DNA from 4 places in the Neobacillus sp. plas4 genome. Region 4 is predicted to be linked to each of the others. Evidence: a T-box and tRNA genes for the amino acid it is inferred to sense, from the RefSeq annotation. Region 4 holds a T-box; the other regions hold tRNA genes.
What was found. A T-box is a leader RNA that pairs with one kind of tRNA and senses whether it is charged. The one in region 4 lies ahead of AC2TFD_RS23265 (valine--tRNA ligase), so its partner is inferred to be a tRNA-Val.

Region 1: it has a tRNA-Val gene. The T-box ahead of AC2TFD_RS23265 (valine--tRNA ligase) is inferred to sense a tRNA for this amino acid. The anticodon was not compared.
Region 2: it has a tRNA-Val gene. The T-box ahead of AC2TFD_RS23265 (valine--tRNA ligase) is inferred to sense a tRNA for this amino acid. The anticodon was not compared.
Region 3: it has a tRNA-Val gene. The T-box ahead of AC2TFD_RS23265 (valine--tRNA ligase) is inferred to sense a tRNA for this amino acid. The anticodon was not compared.

What each region holds. Positions count from the first base shown of each region.
Region 1 is NZ_CM170152.1:3,424,738-3,429,765, forward strand. Features, by position in the region: gene AC2TFD_RS16995 (pentapeptide repeat-containing protein) at 1-425, opposite strand, end outside; tRNA gene AC2TFD_RS17000 (tRNA-Arg) at 717-790, opposite strand; tRNA gene AC2TFD_RS17005 (tRNA-Ser) at 797-887, opposite strand; tRNA gene AC2TFD_RS17010 (tRNA-Asn) at 902-976, opposite strand; tRNA gene AC2TFD_RS17015 (tRNA-Ile) at 1,019-1,092, opposite strand; tRNA gene AC2TFD_RS17020 (tRNA-Gly) at 1,096-1,169, opposite strand; tRNA gene AC2TFD_RS17025 (tRNA-Cys) at 1,181-1,254, opposite strand; tRNA gene AC2TFD_RS17030 (tRNA-Gln) at 1,267-1,341, opposite strand; tRNA gene AC2TFD_RS17035 (tRNA-Tyr) at 1,493-1,577, opposite strand; tRNA gene AC2TFD_RS17040 (tRNA-Phe) at 1,613-1,685, opposite strand; tRNA gene AC2TFD_RS17045 (tRNA-Asp) at 1,727-1,803, opposite strand; tRNA gene AC2TFD_RS17050 (tRNA-Met) at 1,846-1,919, opposite strand; tRNA gene AC2TFD_RS17055 (tRNA-Ser) at 2,032-2,124, opposite strand; tRNA gene AC2TFD_RS17060 (tRNA-Ile) at 2,132-2,205, opposite strand; tRNA gene AC2TFD_RS17065 (tRNA-Met) at 2,250-2,323, opposite strand; tRNA gene AC2TFD_RS17070 (tRNA-Ala) at 2,342-2,414, opposite strand; tRNA gene AC2TFD_RS17075 (tRNA-Pro) at 2,435-2,511, opposite strand; tRNA gene AC2TFD_RS17080 (tRNA-Arg) at 2,520-2,596, opposite strand; tRNA gene AC2TFD_RS17085 (tRNA-Gly) at 2,604-2,678, opposite strand; tRNA gene AC2TFD_RS17090 (tRNA-Leu) at 2,690-2,774, opposite strand; tRNA gene AC2TFD_RS17095 (tRNA-Lys) at 2,834-2,909, opposite strand; tRNA gene AC2TFD_RS17100 (tRNA-Thr) at 2,948-3,023, opposite strand; tRNA gene AC2TFD_RS17105 (tRNA-Val) at 3,062-3,137, opposite strand; tRNA gene AC2TFD_RS17110 (tRNA-Glu) at 3,232-3,306, opposite strand; rRNA gene rrf (5S ribosomal RNA) at 3,351-3,466, opposite strand; rRNA gene AC2TFD_RS17120 (23S ribosomal RNA) at 3,545-5,028, opposite strand, start outside.
Region 2 is NZ_CM170152.1:1,323,890-1,328,917, forward strand. Features, by position in the region: rRNA gene AC2TFD_RS06620 (23S ribosomal RNA) at 1-1,926, shown strand, start outside; rRNA gene rrf (5S ribosomal RNA) at 2,058-2,174, shown strand; tRNA gene AC2TFD_RS06630 (tRNA-Asn) at 2,192-2,266, shown strand; tRNA gene AC2TFD_RS06635 (tRNA-Ser) at 2,276-2,367, shown strand; tRNA gene AC2TFD_RS06640 (tRNA-Glu) at 2,391-2,465, shown strand; tRNA gene AC2TFD_RS06645 (tRNA-Val) at 2,508-2,583, shown strand; tRNA gene AC2TFD_RS06650 (tRNA-Met) at 2,632-2,705, shown strand; tRNA gene AC2TFD_RS06655 (tRNA-Asp) at 2,709-2,785, shown strand; tRNA gene AC2TFD_RS06660 (tRNA-Phe) at 2,833-2,908, shown strand; tRNA gene AC2TFD_RS06665 (tRNA-Thr) at 2,934-3,009, shown strand; tRNA gene AC2TFD_RS06670 (tRNA-Tyr) at 3,034-3,118, shown strand; tRNA gene AC2TFD_RS06675 (tRNA-Trp) at 3,157-3,230, shown strand; tRNA gene AC2TFD_RS06680 (tRNA-His) at 3,246-3,321, shown strand; tRNA gene AC2TFD_RS06685 (tRNA-Gln) at 3,338-3,412, shown strand; tRNA gene AC2TFD_RS06690 (tRNA-Gly) at 3,417-3,491, shown strand; tRNA gene AC2TFD_RS06695 (tRNA-Cys) at 3,498-3,568, shown strand; tRNA gene AC2TFD_RS06700 (tRNA-Leu) at 3,597-3,682, shown strand; tRNA gene AC2TFD_RS06705 (tRNA-Leu) at 3,706-3,787, shown strand; gene AC2TFD_RS06710 (carbohydrate binding domain-containing protein) at 4,086-5,028, shown strand, end outside.
Region 3 is NZ_CM170152.1:4,820,607-4,825,634, reverse strand. Features, by position in the region: rRNA gene AC2TFD_RS24405 (23S ribosomal RNA) at 1-2,698, shown strand, start outside; rRNA gene rrf (5S ribosomal RNA) at 2,830-2,946, shown strand; tRNA gene AC2TFD_RS24395 (tRNA-Val) at 2,957-3,032, shown strand; tRNA gene AC2TFD_RS24390 (tRNA-Thr) at 3,066-3,141, shown strand; tRNA gene AC2TFD_RS24385 (tRNA-Lys) at 3,172-3,247, shown strand; tRNA gene AC2TFD_RS24380 (tRNA-Leu) at 3,332-3,416, shown strand; tRNA gene AC2TFD_RS24375 (tRNA-Gly) at 3,473-3,547, shown strand; tRNA gene AC2TFD_RS24370 (tRNA-Leu) at 3,553-3,641, shown strand; tRNA gene AC2TFD_RS24365 (tRNA-Arg) at 3,672-3,748, shown strand; tRNA gene AC2TFD_RS24360 (tRNA-Pro) at 3,757-3,833, shown strand; tRNA gene AC2TFD_RS24355 (tRNA-Ala) at 3,852-3,927, shown strand; tRNA gene AC2TFD_RS24350 (tRNA-Met) at 3,957-4,033, shown strand; tRNA gene AC2TFD_RS24345 (tRNA-Ile) at 4,114-4,190, shown strand; tRNA gene AC2TFD_RS24340 (tRNA-Ser) at 4,207-4,299, shown strand; tRNA gene AC2TFD_RS24335 (tRNA-Met) at 4,475-4,548, shown strand; tRNA gene AC2TFD_RS24330 (tRNA-Asp) at 4,552-4,628, shown strand; tRNA gene AC2TFD_RS24325 (tRNA-Phe) at 4,656-4,731, shown strand; tRNA gene AC2TFD_RS24320 (tRNA-His) at 4,760-4,835, shown strand; tRNA gene AC2TFD_RS24315 (tRNA-Gly) at 4,854-4,927, shown strand; tRNA gene AC2TFD_RS24310 (tRNA-Ile) at 4,934-5,010, shown strand.
Region 4 is NZ_CM170152.1:4,602,308-4,607,335, reverse strand. Features, by position in the region: gene spoVID (stage VI sporulation protein D) at 1-138, shown strand, start outside; gene ysxE (spore coat protein YsxE) at 398-1,435, shown strand; gene AC2TFD_RS23270 (hypothetical protein) at 1,453-1,650, opposite strand; T-box leader at 1,821-2,064, shown strand; gene AC2TFD_RS23265 (valine--tRNA ligase) at 2,300-4,945, shown strand.

The DNA.
Region 1 (5,028 bases), 1.2 Mb from region 4:
TCAACAAGACTTTCATTTAATTCTTTATAGATTGACTTTGCAGCATCTGTAGTTAGTGCTTCATATAGGTACCATAGCATCTCATGAAGTTGCTGCATAATTGGATATACAACAAACATCTCTTGAGCAACATCCTGGTTTAAACGCCAATCCTTTCCATTATATGTGAGTTGAGATACCTTTTGACCAGCCCCAAAGCATTCATAAGCCGAACAGCCACGAAACCCTCTATTTCGAAGGTCATTATGTATGCCACATAGATAATTGGATTGTAAATTACGGCAAGGAGTCCCGCCGTCTTTATCAAAGGCGAAATCGGCTGATTTTGCATAAGGCAGTGCCACGCAGCACAAACCAAAGCAATTTTCACAGTCAGCACGTAAATTATTCAAAGTATTGTCGTCTATTACTAATGCGCAAGACATAATAAACACACTTCCTTCTATTAAAAAACTTACCTATTAATCCATTTGAAAAATCTCAACTAGATTTTATCTTAACACAGATACCTAAGTTAGAACTGCACGGGCATGATTTCCTCCTATTCGTACTATTATCGGTATAGATAAAGCTGATTCAGGTACGATTAAAATTATTATTAATTTTTACAAAAGCAATAAAACATAATTTTCTTACACTATTTATCGGTCTTTTTGTCCTTAGGGACAAACAAAAAAGAACAACCTTTTTAAGTGTTGTTCTTCATTGCTATTTTACGCACCTTAGAGGATTCGAACCTCTGACCGTACGCTTAGAAGGCGTATGCTCTATCCAGCTGAGCTAAAGGCGCATATTATGGCGGAGAAGGAGGGATTTGAACCCTCGCGCCGGTTACCCGACCTACACCCTTAGCAGGGGCGCCTCTTCAGCCTCTTGAGTACTTCCCCATAGACATAAAAAATGGCTCCGCAGGTAGGACTCGAACCTACGACCGATCGGTTAACAGCCGATTGCTCTACCACTGAGCTACTGCGGAACAATGGATATTCTAATAATTTTGCTTCGCAAAAAATTCTAGTGGGCCTAAATGGACTCGAACCATCGACCTCACGCTTATCAGGCGTGCGCTCTAACCAGCTGAGCTATAGGCCCATATGGAGCGGGTGATGAGAATCGAACTCACAACATCAGCTTGGAAGGCTGAGGTTTTACCACTAAACTACACCCGCATTACTAGAATTGGAGGCAACACCCGGATTTGAACCGGGGATAAAGGTTTTGCAGACCTCTGCCTTACCACTTGGCTATGCTGCCTTTATGCATGGCTGGCTGGGCTAGCTGGATTTGAACCAACGCATGTCGCAGTCAAAGTGCGATGCCTTACCGCTTGGCTATAGCCCAATAATAAAAATGAAATGGGGCGACTGATGGGAATCGAACCCACGAATGTCGGAACCACAATCACCATTATGGTTATTTTCACCTTTGTGAAAAAAAACCTGGTAAATTTGCTTCGCAAAAAACTTTGGTTATTTTGCTATGCAAAAAAAATTGGTGGAGGGGGACGGATTCGAACCGCCGAACCCTGAGGGAGCGGATTTACAGTCCGCCGCGTTTAGCCACTTCGCTACCCCTCCATATAAGAGACCTTACTAATCATAACATTTAAAGGTGGCTCAGGACGGAATCGAACCGCCGACACAAGGATTTTCAGTCCTTTGCTCTACCGACTGAGCTACTGAGCCACACATCTATACCAACGGTAGGTCAACTACCGGAATAAAAATGGCGGTCCGGACGGGACTCGAACCCGCGACCTCCTGCGTGACAGGCAGGCATTCTAACCAACTGAACTACCGGACCAAAGTTTTTTCAAGTGTTTTTCTTGAAAATAACTAACTTTAATTGCGGGGGCAGGATTTGAACCTACGACCTTCGGGTTATGAGCCCGACGAGCTACCAGACTGCTCCACCCCGCGACAGTAAAAATTATTACATTTAACTCATGCCCATAGCTTGTATGGACTATATCAATCTCAGGAAGCCAATTCAAGCAGCAGTTCAATTGATGCAACTCGCACATTATTATGATGGAGGAGGAAGAGGGATTCGAACCCCCGCGCGGTTTAACCCGCCTGTCGGTTTTCAAGACCGATCCCTTCAGCCAGACTTGGGTATTCCTCCAGATAAATGGACCCTGTAGGACTCGAACCTACGACCGGACGGTTATGAGCCGTCTGCTCTAACCAGCTGAGCTAAGGGTCCATAAACACTAACATTAATAACAACATTAGCATTAAATTCATTTATAGCGGCGGAGGGGATCGAACCCCCGACCTTACGGGTATGAACCGTACGCTCTAGCCAGCTGAGCTACACCGCCATTTTCAATAACTATAAATGGAGCCTAGCGGGATCGAACCGCTGACCTCCTGCGTGCAAAGCAGGCGCTCTCCCAGCTGAGCTAAGGCCCCATGTTAATGTAATCTTCGACTGGTCGGGAAGACAGGATTCGAACCTGCGACCCCTTGGTCCCAAACCAAGTGCTCTACCAAGCTGAGCTACTTCCCGTTATTTAATGGCGCGCCCGAAAGGAGTCGAACCCATAACCTTCTGATCCGTAGTCAGACGCTCTATCCAATTGAGCTACGGGCGCATAATATTGGAGCGGAAGACGGGATTTGAACCCGCGACCCCCACCTTGGCAAGGTGGTGTTCTACCACTGAACTACTTTTGCACAAATTTAAATGGTGCGGGTGAAGGGAGTCGAACCCCCACGCCTTGCGGCGCCAGATCCTAAGTCTGGTGCGTCTGCCAATTCCGCCACACCCGCATATTAAAAGTTATTTTGCTGGCGCAAATGGAAGTTTATTTTGCTCTCGCAAAAAAACTTGGTGAGCCATGAAGGACTCGAACCTTCGACCCTCTGATTAAAAGTCAGATGCTCTACCAACTGAGCTAATGGCTCGTACAAGGAAATTTATTTTTTCTACTGAGAAAAAAATCTGGTGCCGGCTAGAGGACTTGAACCCCCAACCTACTGATTACAAGTCAGTTGCTCTACCAATTGAGCTAAACCGGCACTATTGGGAAGTTTTTTTCACTTTCGTGAAAAAACTTTGGTGGAGGATGACGGGATCGAACCGCCGACCCTCTGCTTGTAAGGCAGATGCTCTCCCAGCTGAGCTAATCCTCCATATTATTGAAAAAGTTATTTTTCGCCGTTCCGAAAGGAAAGTTATTTTTGCTATCGTGAAAAAAACTCTTGTTATTTTCTAACGAAAATAACTTGGTGACCCCTACGGGATTCGAACCCGTGTTACCTCCGTGAAAGGGAGGTGTCTTAACCACTTGACCAAGGGGCCATCATGAAAATTCAGGAAAAAATTTAAAAAACCAAATGGGCTTTGCCTGGCAACGTCCTACTCTCACAGGGACAAAGTCCCAACTACCATCGGCGCTGAGAAGCTTAACTTCCGTGTTCGGTATGGGAACGGGTGTGACCTTCTCGCCATTGCTGCCAGACTATTTAATTGAGGTTCATTCCCTCAAAACTAGATAATGTCAGAAGAAGTTAGTAAAAACGAGTTCATCTTTTAAAAATTGGTTAAGTCCTCGAACGATTAGTATCAGTCAGCTCCACACGTCACCGCGCTTCCACCTCTGACCTATCAACCTGATCATCTTTCAGGGTTCTTACTAGCTTGACGCTATGGGAAATCTCATCTTGAGGGGGGCTTCATGCTTAGATGCTTTCAGCACTTATCCCGTCCGCACATAGCTACCCAGCGATGCCTTTGGCAAGACAACTGGTACACCAGCGGTGCGTCCATCCCGGTCCTCTCGTACTAAGGACAGCTCCTCTCAAATTTCCTGCGCCCACGACGGATAGGGACCGAACTGTCTCACGACGTTCTGAACCCAGCTCGCGTACCGCTTTAATGGGCGAACAGCCCAACCCTTGGGACCGACTACAGCCCCAGGATGCGATGAGCCGACATCGAGGTGCCAAACCTCCCCGTCGATGTGGACTCTTGGGGGAGATAAGCCTGTTATCCCCGGGGTAGCTTTTATCCGTTGAGCGATGGCCCTTCCATGCGGAACCACCGGATCACTAAGCCCGACTTTCGTCCCTGCTCGACTTGTAGGTCTCGCAGTCAAGCTCCCTTGTGCCTTTACACTCTGCGAATGATTTCCAACCATTCTGAGGGAACCTTTGGGCGCCTCCGTTACTCTTTAGGAGGCGACCGCCCCAGTCAAACTGCCCACCTGACACTGTCTCCCACCCCGATCAGGGGTGAGGGTTAGAATTTCAATACAGCCAGGGTAGTATCCCACCGACGCCTCCACCGAAGCTGGCGCTCCGGCTTCTCAGGCTCCTACCTATCCTGTACAAGCTGTACCAAAATTCAATATCAGGCTACAGTAAAGCTCCACGGGGTCTTTCCGTCCTGTCGCGGGTAACCTGCATCTTCACAGGTAGTATAATTTCACCGAGTCTCTCGTTGAGACAGTGCCCAGATCGTTACGCCTTTCGTGCGGGTCGGAACTTACCCGACAAGGAATTTCGCTACCTTAGGACCGTTATAGTTACGGCCGCCGTTTACTGGGGCTTCGATTCAGAGCTTCGCTTAGAGCTAACCCCTCCTCTTAACCTTCCAGCACCGGGCAGGCGTCAGCCCCTATACTTCGCCTTGCGGCTTCGCAGAGACCTGTGTTTTTGCTAAACAGTCGCCTGGGCCTATTCACTGCGGCTCTTCGAGGCTATTCACCTCAAAAAGCACCCCTTCTCCCGAAGTTACGGGGTCATTTTGCCGAGTTCCTTAACGAGAGTTCTCTCGCTCACCTTAGGATTCTCTCCTCGCCTACCTGTGTCGGTTTGCGGTACGGGCACCTTTTATCTCGCTAGAGGCTTTTCTTGGCAGTGTGGAATCAGGAACTTCGGTACTATATTTCCCTCGGCATCACAGCTCAGCCTTACGGTGAACGGATTTTCCTATTCACCAGCCTACCTGCTTACACGCACATATCCAACAGTGCGCTTACCCTATCCTCCTGCGTCCCCCCATCACTCAAACGATAAAGAG
Region 2 (5,028 bases), 2.8 Mb from region 4:
TCCGTAGTCAAAAGGGAAACAGCCCAGACCACCAGCTAAGGTCCCAAAGTTTACGTTAAGTGGAAAAGGATGTGGAGTTGCTTAGACAACCAGGATGTTGGCTTAGAAGCAGCCACCATTTAAAGAGTGCGTAATAGCTCACTGGTCGAGTGACTCTGCGCCGAAAATGTACCGGGGCTAAACGTAACACCGAAGCTGTGGATTGACATCTACGATGTCAGTGGTAGGAGAGCGTTCTAAGGGCGTTGAAGCTAGACCGTAAGGACTGGTGGAGCGCTTAGAAGTGAGAATGCCGGTATGAGTAGCGAAAGATGGGTGAGAATCCCATCCACCGTATGCCTAAGGTTTCCTGAGGAAGGCTCGTCCTCTCAGGGTTAGTCGGGACCTAAGCCGAGGCCGAAAGGCGTAGGCGATGGACAACAGGTTGATATTCCTGTACCACCTCTTTATCGTTTGAGTGATGGGGGGACGCAGGAGGATAGGGTAAGCGCACTGTTGGATATGTGCGTGTAAGCAGGTAGGCTGGTGAATAGGAAAATCCGTTCACCGTAAGGCTGAGCTGTGATGCCGAGGGAAATATAGTACCGAAGTTCCTGATTCCACACTGCCAAGAAAAGCCTCTAGCGAGATAAAAGGTGCCCGTACCGCAAACCGACACAGGTAGGCGAGGAGAGAATCCTAAGGTGAGCGAGAGAACTCTCGTTAAGGAACTCGGCAAAATGACCCCGTAACTTCGGGAGAAGGGGTGCTTTTTGAGGTGAATAGCCTCGAAGAGCCGCAGTGAATAGGCCCAGGCGACTGTTTAGCAAAAACACAGGTCTCTGCGAAGCCGCAAGGCGAAGTATAGGGGCTGACGCCTGCCCGGTGCTGGAAGGTTAAGAGGAGGGGTTAGCTCTAAGCGAAGCTCTGAATCGAAGCCCCAGTAAACGGCGGCCGTAACTATAACGGTCCTAAGGTAGCGAAATTCCTTGTCGGGTAAGTTCCGACCCGCACGAAAGGCGTAACGATCTGGGCACTGTCTCAACGAGAGACTCGGTGAAATTATACTACCTGTGAAGATGCAGGTTACCCGCGACAGGACGGAAAGACCCCGTGGAGCTTTACTGTAGCCTGATATTGAATTTTGGTACAGCTTGTACAGGATAGGTAGGAGCCTGAGAAGCCGGAGCGCCAGCTTCGGTGGAGGCGTCGGTGGGATACTACCCTGGCTGTATTGAAATTCTAACCCTCACCCCTGATCGGGGTGGGAGACAGTGTCAGGTGGGCAGTTTGACTGGGGCGGTCGCCTCCTAAAGAGTAACGGAGGCGCCCAAAGGTTCCCTCAGAATGGTTGGAAATCATTCGCAGAGTGTAAAGGCACAAGGGAGCTTGACTGCGAGACCTACAAGTCGAGCAGGGACGAAAGTCGGGCTTAGTGATCCGGTGGTTCCGCATGGAAGGGCCATCGCTCAACGGATAAAAGCTACCCCGGGGATAACAGGCTTATCTCCCCCAAGAGTCCACATCGACGGGGAGGTTTGGCACCTCGATGTCGGCTCATCGCATCCTGGGGCTGTAGTCGGTCCCAAGGGTTGGGCTGTTCGCCCATTAAAGCGGTACGCGAGCTGGGTTCAGAACGTCGTGAGACAGTTCGGTCCCTATCCGTCGTGGGCGCAGGAAATTTGAGAGGAGCTGTCCTTAGTACGAGAGGACCGGGATGGACGCACCGCTGGTGTACCAGTTGTCTTGCCAAAGGCATCGCTGGGTAGCTATGTGCGGACGGGATAAGTGCTGAAAGCATCTAAGCATGAAGCCCCCCTCAAGATGAGATTTCCCATAGCGTCAAGCTAGTAAGAACCCTGAAAGATGATCAGGTTGATAGGTCAGAGGTGGAAGCGCGGTGACGTGTGGAGCTGACTGATACTAATCGTTCGAGGACTTAACCAATTTTTAAAAGATGAACTCGTTTTTACTAACTTCTTCTGAAATTATCTAGTTTTGAGGGAATGAATTTTTTCAAAAACCTCTTGAAAAATCTCTGAAAGACAGTATAATAAAGTATGTCTTTGAGAAAACAGTCTGGTAATAATGGCGAGAAGGTCACACCCGTTCCCATACCGAACACGGAAGTTAAGCTTCTCAGCGCCGATGGTAGTTGGGACAAGCGTCCCTGTGAGAGTAGGACGTTGCCAGGCTGTAACAATTTTATTATTCCGCAGTAGCTCAGTGGTAGAGCTATCGGCTGTTAACCGATCGGTCGTAGGTTCGAGTCCTACCTGCGGAGCCATTCTTTTATGGAGAGCTGTCCGAGTGGCCGAAGGAGCACGATTGGAAATCGTGTAGGCGGGTAACCCTGTCTCAAGGGTTCAAATCCCTTGCTCTCCGCCATAAAAACACTATCTATATTGTATGGCCCCTTGGTCAAGTGGTTAAGACACCTCCCTTTCACGGAGGTAACACGGGTTCGAATCCCGTAGGGGTCACCAGAGTTTTTTTCACGATAGTGAAAAATAACTTTCCTGTAATATGGAGGATTAGCTCAGCTGGGAGAGCATCTGCCTTACAAGCAGAGGGTCGGCGGTTCGATCCCGTCATCCTCCACCAAAGTTTTTTCGCGATAGCGAAAATAACTTTCCATAGTATTTTTATTGTCGCGGGGTGGAGCAGTCCGGTAGCTCGTCGGGCTCATAACCCGAAGGTCGCAGGTTCAAATCCTGTCCCCGCAATACGGTCTGGTAGTTCAGTTGGTTAGAATGCCTGCCTGTCACGCAGGAGGTCGCGGGTTCGAGTCCCGTCCAGACCGCCATCTATATTTTAAACCTACTGGTTTTTAATAAAGAGGCCTAATAGTGTGGCTCAGTAGCTCAGTCGGTAGAGCAAAGGACTGAAAATCCTTGTGTCGGCGGTTCGATTCCGTCCTGAGCCACCATTTTAATTCTATTGATTATATGCTTGCCGGTTTAGCTCAATTGGTAGAGCAACTGACTTGTAATCAGTAGGTTGGGGGTTCAAGTCCTCTAGCCGGCACCATTAGGTGAAAGATTCATATTATGTGGAGGGGTAGCGAAGTGGCTAAACGCGGCGGACTGTAAATCCGCTCCCTCCGGGTTCGGCGGTTCGAATCCGTCCCCCTCCACCAATGTTTTTTCACGATAGTGAAAATAACATTCTATATATAGGGGTATAGTTTAAAGGTAGAACGAAGGTCTCCAAAACCTTTGGTGTGGGTTCAATTCCTACTACCCCTGCCAAAAAATTTTATTGTGGCGATTGTGGCGAAGTGGTTAACGCACCTGATTGTGGTTCAGGCATTCGTGGGTTCGATTCCCATCAGTCGCCCCATTAAATCATTTTTCATTGGGCTATAGCCAAGCGGTAAGGCATCGCACTTTGACTGCGACATGCGTTGGTTCAAATCCAGCTAGCCCAGCCAATTTGCGGAAGTAGTTCAGTGGTAGAACACCACCTTGCCAAGGTGGGGGTCGCGGGTTCGAATCCCGTCTTCCGCTCCATAATACGGCGCCATAGCCAAGTGGTAAGGCAGAGGTCTGCAAAACCTTTACCACCGGTTCGAATCCGGTTGGCGCCTTTATTTTATTTAATATCATTTATATTTTGCCGGGGTGGCGGAACTGGCAGACGCACAGGACTTAAAATCCTGCGGTAGGTGACTACCGTACCGGTTCGATTCCGGTTCTCGGCATTACGTATTTAAAACTTTATTTTGCCGGTGTGGCGGAATTGGCAGACGCGCACGACTCAAAATCGTGTTCCGCAAGGAGTGTCGGTTCGACCCCGACCACCGGTATCATCAATCGCTTATCAGGCGAAAAAAAACGTTTCTTACACTAAGTAAGAAACGTTTTTTTTTTACTTTGTTAATTTATATATAGGATCTCCGTGACTGTATTTTAGTAATTCTATCTTTTCCAGTCATCATGAAGACTTCATGGTTAAAAGCCTATTTAAAGTCCAATTCTCGTCAGTAAAAACTATATGTCTAAATAGAATTTTTAAGTAGAATCAATATATGTAAAAGGAAGGGGATGAAAATGGGAAATATTGATTTAAGAAGTCGGAATATTAAAAAAGGGGAGGTTTGTTGTTTGCAAAATCGAAGTTACAAAAAAGCAAAAATGCTTACATTCAGTTTTATGCTACTTTTCTCCTTAATTGCTCCATACACGGGTTTTTATTCGCAGGCAATTGCTGTCGAAGCTGCTGCTACAGATGTTCACAATGGGGGCTTTGAAGAAGTTGAGATTCCTGGTTGGAGCCTTGTTACGAGTAATACATTAAGTAGGGTTTCCATTAGTGAAGATAGAGCCCACTCCGGTTCGAAAAGCTTATATTTTAATAATCCAAGTAATGAAGAACAATTGCAAATGAAAAGTGAGATGCTACCTGTAACTCCAGGTGGATCCTATACGGCTGCGGCATTTGTGAACGTAGTTTATCAGTCTCACAGTTTAGGTTACGAGGTCCATTATTTTAATGAACAGAATGAAAAAGTGGGAAGTGCAACTTTTATTAATTTTGGAACTGCAGCTTTAGGAAAAGATCAATGGACAGAAATTCGTGTACCCTTTGTCGTTCCAGCTGGCGCTACACAGGTTCAACTTCGCTTTAATTCAGGAAAAGTGGCGATCACAGAGGCCTACATAGATGATGTAGCAATCAATACAGGATTTGAAGAAAATGGACTAGCCGTTGTGAATGCAGGCTTTGAAGAGGAACTCGCTATTCCTGGTTGGAGTCCAGTAACTCAAAATTCATTAAGCAGAATTTCTATCAGTGAGGAACGCGTCCATACTGGATTTAGCAGTCTTCATTTTGATAATCCAAGTAATCTAGAACAATTGCAAATAACAAGCGACATGATTCCCGTTACCTCAGGTGAACCCTATACTGCAAAAGCCTGGGTTAATGTGATTCGTCAGTCCCATAGTATTGGTTACGAGGTTCATTACTACAATGATCAAAATGAAAAGATTGGTAGTCCAACCTTTATTAACTTTAAATCAGCTGATATAGGAACGAATCAATGGA
Region 3 (5,028 bases), 220 kb from region 4:
AACGGGACATAGCCCAAACCAAGAGGCTTGCCTCTTGGGGTTGTAGGACACTCAACATGGAGTTACAAAGGAACGGGGTAGATGAAGCGGTCTGGAAAGGCCCGTCATAGAAGGTAAAAACCCTGTAGTTGAAACTTCGTTCCCTCCTGAGTGGATCCTGAGTACGGCCGGACACGAGAAATCCGGTCGGAAGCTGGGAGGACCATCTCCCAAGGCTAAATACTCCCTAGTGACCGATAGTGAACCAGTACCGTGAGGGAAAGGTGAAAAGCACCCCGGAAGGGGAGTGAAATAGATCCTGAAACCGTGTGCCTACAAGTAGTCAGAGCCCTATGTTTTTTCTTTCGAAAAAACCCGGGTGATGGCGTGCCTTTTGTAGAATGAACCGGCGAGTTACGATCCCATGCAAGGTTAAGTTGAAGAGACGGAGCCGCAGCGAAAGCGAGTCTGAATAGGGCGAATAAGTATGTGGTCGTAGACCCGAAACCAGGTGATCTACCCATGTCCAGGGTGAAGTCCAGGTAACACTGGATGGAGGCCCGAACCCACGCACGTTGAAAAGTGCGGGGATGAGGTGTGGGTAGCGGAGAAATTCCAATCGAACTTGGAGATAGCTGGTTCTCTCCGAAATAGCTTTAGGGCTAGCCTCACGTTGTAAGAGTCTTGGAGGTAGAGCACTGTTTGGACTAGGGGCCCTCATCGGGTTACCGAATTCAGACAAACTCCGAATGCCAAAGACTTATCCGTGGGAGTCAGACTGCGAGTGATAAGATCCGTAGTCAAAAGGGAAACAGCCCAGACCACCAGCTAAGGTCCCAAAGTTTACGTTAAGTGGAAAAGGATGTGGAGTTGCTTAGACAACCAGGATGTTGGCTTAGAAGCAGCCACCATTTAAAGAGTGCGTAATAGCTCACTGGTCGAGTGACTCTGCGCCGAAAATGTACCGGGGCTAAACGTAACACCGAAGCTGTGGATTGACATCTACGATGTCAGTGGTAGGAGAGCGTTCTAAGGGCGTTGAAGCTAGACCGTAAGGACTGGTGGAGCGCTTAGAAGTGAGAATGCCGGTATGAGTAGCGAAAGATGGGTGAGAATCCCATCCACCGTATGCCTAAGGTTTCCTGAGGAAGGCTCGTCCTCTCAGGGTTAGTCGGGACCTAAGCCGAGGCCGAAAGGCGTAGGCGATGGACAACAGGTTGATATTCCTGTACCACCTCTTTATCGTTTGAGTGATGGGGGGACGCAGGAGGATAGGGTAAGCGCACTGTTGGATATGTGCGTGTAAGCAGGTAGGCTGGTGAATAGGAAAATCCGTTCACCGTAAGGCTGAGCTGTGATGCCGAGGGAAATATAGTACCGAAGTTCCTGATTCCACACTGCCAAGAAAAGCCTCTAGCGAGATAAAAGGTGCCCGTACCGCAAACCGACACAGGTAGGCGAGGAGAGAATCCTAAGGTGAGCGAGAGAACTCTCGTTAAGGAACTCGGCAAAATGACCCCGTAACTTCGGGAGAAGGGGTGCTTTTTGAGGTGAATAGCCTCGAAGAGCCGCAGTGAATAGGCCCAGGCGACTGTTTAGCAAAAACACAGGTCTCTGCGAAGCCGCAAGGCGAAGTATAGGGGCTGACGCCTGCCCGGTGCTGGAAGGTTAAGAGGAGGGGTTAGCTCTAAGCGAAGCTCTGAATCGAAGCCCCAGTAAACGGCGGCCGTAACTATAACGGTCCTAAGGTAGCGAAATTCCTTGTCGGGTAAGTTCCGACCCGCACGAAAGGCGTAACGATCTGGGCACTGTCTCAACGAGAGACTCGGTGAAATTATACTACCTGTGAAGATGCAGGTTACCCGCGACAGGACGGAAAGACCCCGTGGAGCTTTACTGTAGCCTGATATTGAATTTTGGTACAGCTTGTACAGGATAGGTAGGAGCCTGAGAAGCCGGAGCGCCAGCTTCGGTGGAGGCGTCGGTGGGATACTACCCTGGCTGTATTGAAATTCTAACCCTCACCCCTGATCGGGGTGGGAGACAGTGTCAGGTGGGCAGTTTGACTGGGGCGGTCGCCTCCTAAAGAGTAACGGAGGCGCCCAAAGGTTCCCTCAGAATGGTTGGAAATCATTCGCAGAGTGTAAAGGCACAAGGGAGCTTGACTGCGAGACCTACAAGTCGAGCAGGGACGAAAGTCGGGCTTAGTGATCCGGTGGTTCCGCATGGAAGGGCCATCGCTCAACGGATAAAAGCTACCCCGGGGATAACAGGCTTATCTCCCCCAAGAGTCCACATCGACGGGGAGGTTTGGCACCTCGATGTCGGCTCATCGCATCCTGGGGCTGTAGTCGGTCCCAAGGGTTGGGCTGTTCGCCCATTAAAGCGGTACGCGAGCTGGGTTCAGAACGTCGTGAGACAGTTCGGTCCCTATCCGTCGTGGGCGCAGGAAATTTGAGAGGAGCTGTCCTTAGTACGAGAGGACCGGGATGGACGCACCGCTGGTGTACCAGTTGTCTTGCCAAAGGCATCGCTGGGTAGCTATGTGCGGACGGGATAAGTGCTGAAAGCATCTAAGCATGAAGCCCCCCTCAAGATGAGATTTCCCATAGCGTCAAGCTAGTAAGAACCCTGAAAGATGATCAGGTTGATAGGTCAGAGGTGGAAGCGCGGTGACGTGTGGAGCTGACTGATACTAATCGTTCGAGGACTTAACCAATTTTTAAAAGATGAACTCGTTTTTACTAACTTCTTCTGAAATTATCTAGTTTTGAGGGAATGAATTTTTTCAAAAACCTCTTGAAAAATCTCTGAAAGACAGTATAATAAAGTATGTCTTTGAGAAAACAGTCTGGTAATAATGGCGAGAAGGTCACACCCGTTCCCATACCGAACACGGAAGTTAAGCTTCTCAGCGCCGATGGTAGTTGGGACAAGCGTCCCTGTGAGAGTAGGACGTTGCCAGGCTGTATTATATGGAGGATTAGCTCAGCTGGGAGAGCATCTGCCTTACAAGCAGAGGGTCGGCGGTTCGATCCCGTCATCCTCCACCATATTTTTCACGATAGTAAAAATAACTATTCTTTGCCGGTTTAGCTCAATTGGTAGAGCAACTGACTTGTAATCAGTAGGTTGGGGGTTCAAGTCCTCTAGCCGGCACCATTTTCATTATTACTTATATTAAGTAATAATGAGCCATTAGCTCAGTTGGTAGAGCATCTGACTTTTAATCAGAGGGTCGAAGGTTCGAGTCCTTCATGGCTCACCATAGTTTTTCACGCTAGTGAAAAAAACTTTCCTTTTGCGAAAGCAAATAAAGTAACCTTTGGCTGCAGTAATTAATTTTCAATATGCGGGTGTGGCGGAATTGGCAGACGCACCAGACTTAGGATCTGGCGCCGCAAGGCGTGGGGGTTCGACTCCCTTCACCCGCACCAAAGTTATTTTGAGTAAAATAACTAATATTTTAAATGAAATAACATTATCAAATATTGCGGAAGTAGTTCAGTGGTAGAACACCACCTTGCCAAGGTGGGGGTCGCGGGTTCGAATCCCGTCTTCCGCTCCAATATTGCCGGGGTGGCGGAACTGGCAGACGCACAGGACTTAAAATCCTGCGGTAGGTGACTACCGTACCGGTTCGATTCCGGTCCTCGGCACCATTTTTAAAAGTGTAAATAGATTTATAATATGCGCCCGTAGCTCAATTGGATAGAGTGTCTGACTACGGATCAGAAGGTTATGGGTTCGACTCCTTTCGGGCGCGCCATATTTTATCGGGAAGTAGCTCAGCTTGGTAGAGCACTTGGTTTGGGACCAAGGGGTCGCAGGTTCGAATCCTGTCTTCCCGACCATCTTCAATTAAAAGATATGGGGCCTTAGCTCAGCTGGGAGAGCGCCTGCTTTGCACGCAGGAGGTCAGCGGTTCGATCCCGCTAGGCTCCACCAAGGTTGTTTTACAATTTAATTATCTATTTGGCGGTGTAGCTCAGCTGGCTAGAGCGTACGGTTCATACCCGTAAGGTCGGGGGTTCGATCCCCTCCGCCGCTACCAAGTATTTTTATGAAGTAAAAACACAAAAGTTTTTTTGCGCAGCAAAATAACCAAATAAATTAGTTTTTAATACTTTATCTGGACCTTTAGCTCAGCTGGTTAGAGCAGACGGCTCATAACCGTCCGGTCGTAGGTTCGAGTCCTACAAGGTCCACCAGTAATCTTTATAATATGGAGGAATACCCAAGTCCGGCTGAAGGGATCGGTCTTGAAAACCGACAGGCGGGTTAAACCGCGCGGGGGTTCGAATCCCTCTTCCTCCGCCATATTATTCTTCAGCAAAATGAAATTCTTTTTATTGTCGCGGGGTGGAGCAACGAGCGTTACTTCACAGAATTAACTGCGAGTTGTATCAATCGAACTGCTGCTTGAATAAGCTTTCTGAGATTGATACAGTCCATACAAACTATGGGCATGAGTAAGTGTAATAATTTCTATTGTCGCGGGGTGGAGCAGTCTGGTAGCTCGTCGGGCTCATAACCCGAAGGTCGCAGGTTCAAATCCTGTCCCCGCAATACGGTCTGGTAGTTCAGTTGGTTAGAATGCCTGCCTGTCACGCAGGAGGTCGCGGGTTCGAGTCCCGTCCAGACCGCCATTTTTTTAAAAATGGCATTATTTAAGTGGCTCAGTAGCTCAGTCGGTAGAGCAAAGGACTGAAAATCCTTGTGTCGGCGGTTCGATTCCGTCCTGAGCCACCATTTATAATTGGTGGATAATAAAATAATGGCGATTGTGGCGAAGTGGTTAACGCACCTGATTGTGGTTCAGGCATTCGTGGGTTCGATTCCCATCAGTCGCCCCATATAATAATTTATGATATGCGGGTGTAGTTTAGTGGTAAAACCTCAGCCTTCCAAGCTGATGTTGTGAGTTCGATTCTCATCACCCGCTCCAATTTATGGGCCTATAGCTCAGCTGGTTAGAGCGCACGCCTGATAAGCGTGAGGTCGATGGTTCGAGTCCATTTAGGCCCACCATATTCTTTTAAAAGAAAA
Region 4 (5,028 bases):
GGCGATACACTCGACAGTCTTTCCGATCGTTACGACGTTTCTGTCCCAAATCTACTTAGATATAACAATCTCGAACTCAATCAAGATGTGTACGAGGGTCAAGTACTATATGTACCAGTTGCATTAGCGAAAAAATAACTAAACGATACAAGGTGAGCGGGTGTTAAACCTGCTCACATCTTTTTAAGAACAAGATAATAAAAGTTTTTGGAACTTAGTTTACTGTCTAGCTCCAGCGCCCTAGCGGCTAGTGTCCTTCGCTCTCCGCCCTACGATAAGTCAAGCACGAACGCGCCTCCGGCTCTTCGTGTTTCCTTTATCTCAGTTGGAGCGCTCCAGGCCATACGCCGCTGACCAGGGCACTTACGCTTTTCTAATGAAAGGCAGTTGAAAGCCGATGAGTGAATCAAATCTGGTGGATCCACTACTACCCATATTAAACAACTATCAAGTAAAACCGTATTATGTTGAAGAACATGGCAATATAAAAAAAATCTATTCTGATAAGGGTACGTTTGCATTAAAGAAAATTGTCCCAACAACCGGAACCGATTTTATCCGACATGTTCATCTGCTTTATCAAAAGGGATATAATCGGATTGTACCGATCTATCCAACCATTGACGGAAGATATGCAGTCCTGCATGATAAGGCTCTCTATTACTTAATGCCTTGGATGCCCAATGAAGTAAAGGGAGAACGCGAGCATAAACATCAACAGCTATTTCGGGAATTAGCAAGGCTCCACACGCTCTCTGCTAAAGAAATCACAGTGAATAAAGAGGAGCGGACAGAGCATTATGAGAAAACCATTGAATTACTTGATAAAAAACAGGAGTTTCTTGATGGTTTTATTGATGAATGTGAAAAAAAGACGTATATGTCACCGTTTGAACTCGTGTATTGCTTGTACTATAACGAAATAACCCAGGCACTTCGTTTTTCAAAAACCAAATTTGAGGAATGGTATGAAAAAACAAAGGAAGAAGAAAAAGCACGAATGGTGATTACCCATGGAAAATTATCAACCGAGCATTTTCTTTATGACGACAAAGGGTATGGTTACTTTATTAACTTTGAAAATGCCCGTTTCGGCTCACCGATTCATGATTTATTGCCATATCTTTCACGGTCCTTTAACACGCGGCCAACACGGAATGATGAATCAGTTGACTGGGTGTACCATTATTTTAAATATTTTCCTTTTAAAGCCGATGAGAAACTTCTTTTCCATAGTTATTTGGCCTACCCGATTCCCATCATCCAGGTAGTCGAACGGTATTATAAAAAAGAAAAGCCCAAAAATGAACTGAAATATGTACGGATGCTGCAGCGCAAATACTGGAATTTAAAGAATTCAGAGTATGTAGTGATGAGGATGACAGAGATCGACGAACAACAAAAGAAGGCAAAAGAAGGAGCCCAGCAGCAATAACTTTTGCTTTTGGGCTCTTAAACTATTTCAAAGTAGATCGATACGGCAATCGCAATAAAAACGCATAATAATAAAACATCAAAAACGGTTGGAATAAACAGGGTTCGGATTAATTGAAAAATTGTAAACGGCAGTACCAGCTGCGCGAATACTCCCCTAATGGTTCGATACCAAGGAGTGTAGGCATACTTGGTGATAAATTTCCTCCGCTTCATACATACCTTCCTCTCCAAAATGGCATTTCTTTTATGTATATTCTTCCTGTCTAATGAATTCCCCTAATTCCTTAACGTTTTTTTCAAAATGGTATATAATATAAAAAAATTGGCTATCATTATTGACGCCAAGATAACTTTTTGGGTAGTATAACTATATCAATTAAAAAGCAAAAGCATAGACAGGGAAGAGTACGATGTGCCCCTGCTTCAAGAGAGGGAAGCCATTAGCTGAAAGGTTTCCTAAGCAGACACTCGGAAGGTCGCCCTTGAGCTTCTTTAGTGAACGGATTCCACGTACGAATCTTATTAGTTAAAGACGGATCAAATCCGTTATCCATTTAAGCGCCAACTCAATTTTTTTAGGGTTGGAAAAAAGGTGGTACCGCGAAGCAAACTCCATTCGTCCTTTTATGACGAGTGGGGTTTTTTGTTGTTGATGAAGGTGTTTTTGTAACGATGTTGTTAAAATCTAAATGCCGATTTTAACGTGGAAACAGTTATTTTACGCCTTCGAATTTAGTTTGCAAGCTCTTTTCTTAATAAATTTTTTCTGTAATCTGCGAAAATACAGACACTATTAATTTTTGCTACAAAAAGATACAAGGTTTAAGAAAAGAGCCTTGATTGGAAAAAGGAGGAAAATGAAATGGAAACAAAAGAAATTACCATGCCGACGAAGTATGACCCACAGGCAATCGAGCAGGGACGTTATGAATGGTGGTTAAAAGGAAAGTTTTTTGAAGCTCAGAATGATGAGGGCAAACAGCCTTATACCATCGTAATTCCACCGCCAAACGTTACCGGAAAGCTTCATTTAGGGCATGCTTGGGATACAACATTACAAGATATTGTTACACGTATGAAGCGGATGCAGGGGTATGATGTTCTCTGGCTCCCTGGAATGGACCACGCTGGTATTGCTACACAGGCGAAGGTTGAAGAAAAGCTCCGCAGTGAAGGCAAAAGCCGTTATGATTTAGGAAGAGAAAAGTTTGTTGAAGAAACCTGGAAGTGGAAGGAAGAGTATGCCTCCCATATCCGCCAGCAATGGGCGAAATTAGGCCTAGGATTAGACTACAGCCGTGAGCGTTTCACGCTAGATGAAGGTTTATCTGCAGCGGTTCGGGAAGTATTCGTTGCTCTATATAAAAAAGGTCTTATCTACCGCGGCGAATACATTATAAACTGGGATCCATCCACGAAGACGGCTCTATCTGATATCGAAGTTATCTACAAGGATGTACAAGGTGCCTTTTATCATATGAAATATCCGTTAGCTGACGGTTCTGGACATATCGAAGTAGCGACTACCCGTCCGGAAACCATGCTTGGTGATACAGCGGTTGCGGTTCATCCAGAAGATGAGCGCTACAAGCACTTAATTGGAAAAACTGTTATCCTGCCGATCGTTGGCCGTGAAATTAAAATTGTTGGCGATGATTATGTGGATATGGAATTTGGTTCTGGTGCCGTTAAAATTACTCCAGCACATGACCCGAACGATTTTGAAATTGGTAACCGCCATAATCTTGAGCGTGTTCTTGTTATGAACGAAGACGGCACAATGAATGACAGAGCCGGAAAATACAAAGGGTTGGACCGTTTTGAATGCCGAAAGCAAATTGTGAAAGACCTTCAAGAACAAGGCGTTCTTTTCAAAATTGAAGAGCATTTGCACTCCGTTGGACATTCCGAGCGCAGCGGGGCAGTAGTTGAGCCTTACCTATCCACACAATGGTTCGTTAAAATGCAGCCACTTGCCGACGAAGCAATCGCTCTTCAAAATAGAGAGAACAAAGTTAATTTTGTTCCAGAGCGTTTCGAAAAAACATACCTGCACTGGATGGAAAATATCCGCGACTGGTGTATTTCAAGACAGCTTTGGTGGGGACACCGAATTCCTGCTTGGTATCATAAGGAAACAGGCGAAGTTTACGTTGGTCACGAAGCACCTGCAGACGGCGAAAATTGGGAACAGGATAAAGACGTATTGGATACGTGGTTTAGTTCAGCGCTATGGCCATTTTCCACAATGGGCTGGCCAAATGTAGAGGCAGAAGACTTCAAGCGCTTCTTCCCAACAGATGTACTTGTAACCGGCTATGATATCATCTTCTTCTGGGTTTCTAGAATGATTTTCCAAAGCCTTGAATTTACTGGTGACCGGCCATTTAAAGACGTTCTTATCCACGGCTTAGTACGGGATGAACAAGGTCGGAAAATGAGTAAATCCCTTGGTAACGGTGTGGACCCAATGGATGTTATCGCAAAATACGGTGCAGATTCCCTACGTTACTTCCTTTCAACTGGAAGCTCTCCAGGCCAGGATTTACGTTTTAGCTTCGAAAAAGTTGAATCTACATGGAATTTCGCCAATAAGATTTGGAATGCTTCTCGTTTTGCCTTGATGAACATGGATGGCATGACCTATGAAGAGATTGATTTTAGTGGTGAAAAATCAGTTGCAGATAAATGGATCCTCACTCAATTAAACGAAACGATTGAAAGTGTTACGAAGCTTTCAGAGCGTTACGAATTCGGAGAAGCGGGTCGTGCTCTTTACAACTTTATCTGGGATGACTTCTGTGATTGGTATATTGAGATGGCAAAGCTTCCTTTATATGGGGAGGATGAAGCTGCAAAGAAAACAACACGTTCTATCCTTGCTTATGTTCTCGATCAGACGATGAGATTGTTACATCCGTTTATGCCATTCATTACCGAGGAAATCTGGCAGAACCTTCCGCATAATGGCGAGTCCATTACAACTGCCAAGTGGCCTGAGGTAATTCCAGCTTATTCTGATGAACAAGCGGCGCAAGAAATGAAGATGTTAATGGAAATGATTCGATCTGTACGAAATATCCGTGCAGAAGTTAACACGCCAATGAGCAAAAAGATTAAAATGCTTATTAAGGCAAAGGATGATTCGGTATTAAAAGCGATCGAAAAGAACCGCAGCTATATTGAAAAATTCTGTAATCCAGAAGAATTACAAATGGGTACAAATCTCGAAACACCTGAGAAGGCTATGACAGCAGTGATTACCGGGTTGGAAATCTATCTTCCACTCGAAGGTTTGATTAACATTGACGAAGAAATTGCTCGATTACAAAAAGAATACGACAAGTTAACAAAAGAAGTAGAGCGAGTTGAAAAGAAACTAAACAACGAAGGCTTTATGAAAAAAGCTCCGGAAAGCGTTGTTGCCGAGGAGCGTGCAAAAGAAAAAGACTATCGTGAGAAACGAGCACTTGTTGAGGCGCGCATTAATGAGCTAAAAGGTTTATAATAAGAAGTGAAGACGAGTCCAAAATAGGATTCGTCTTCTTTTAGAAAGGCTCTTTTCTCAACTTTGTTGCTTTTTCAATACGA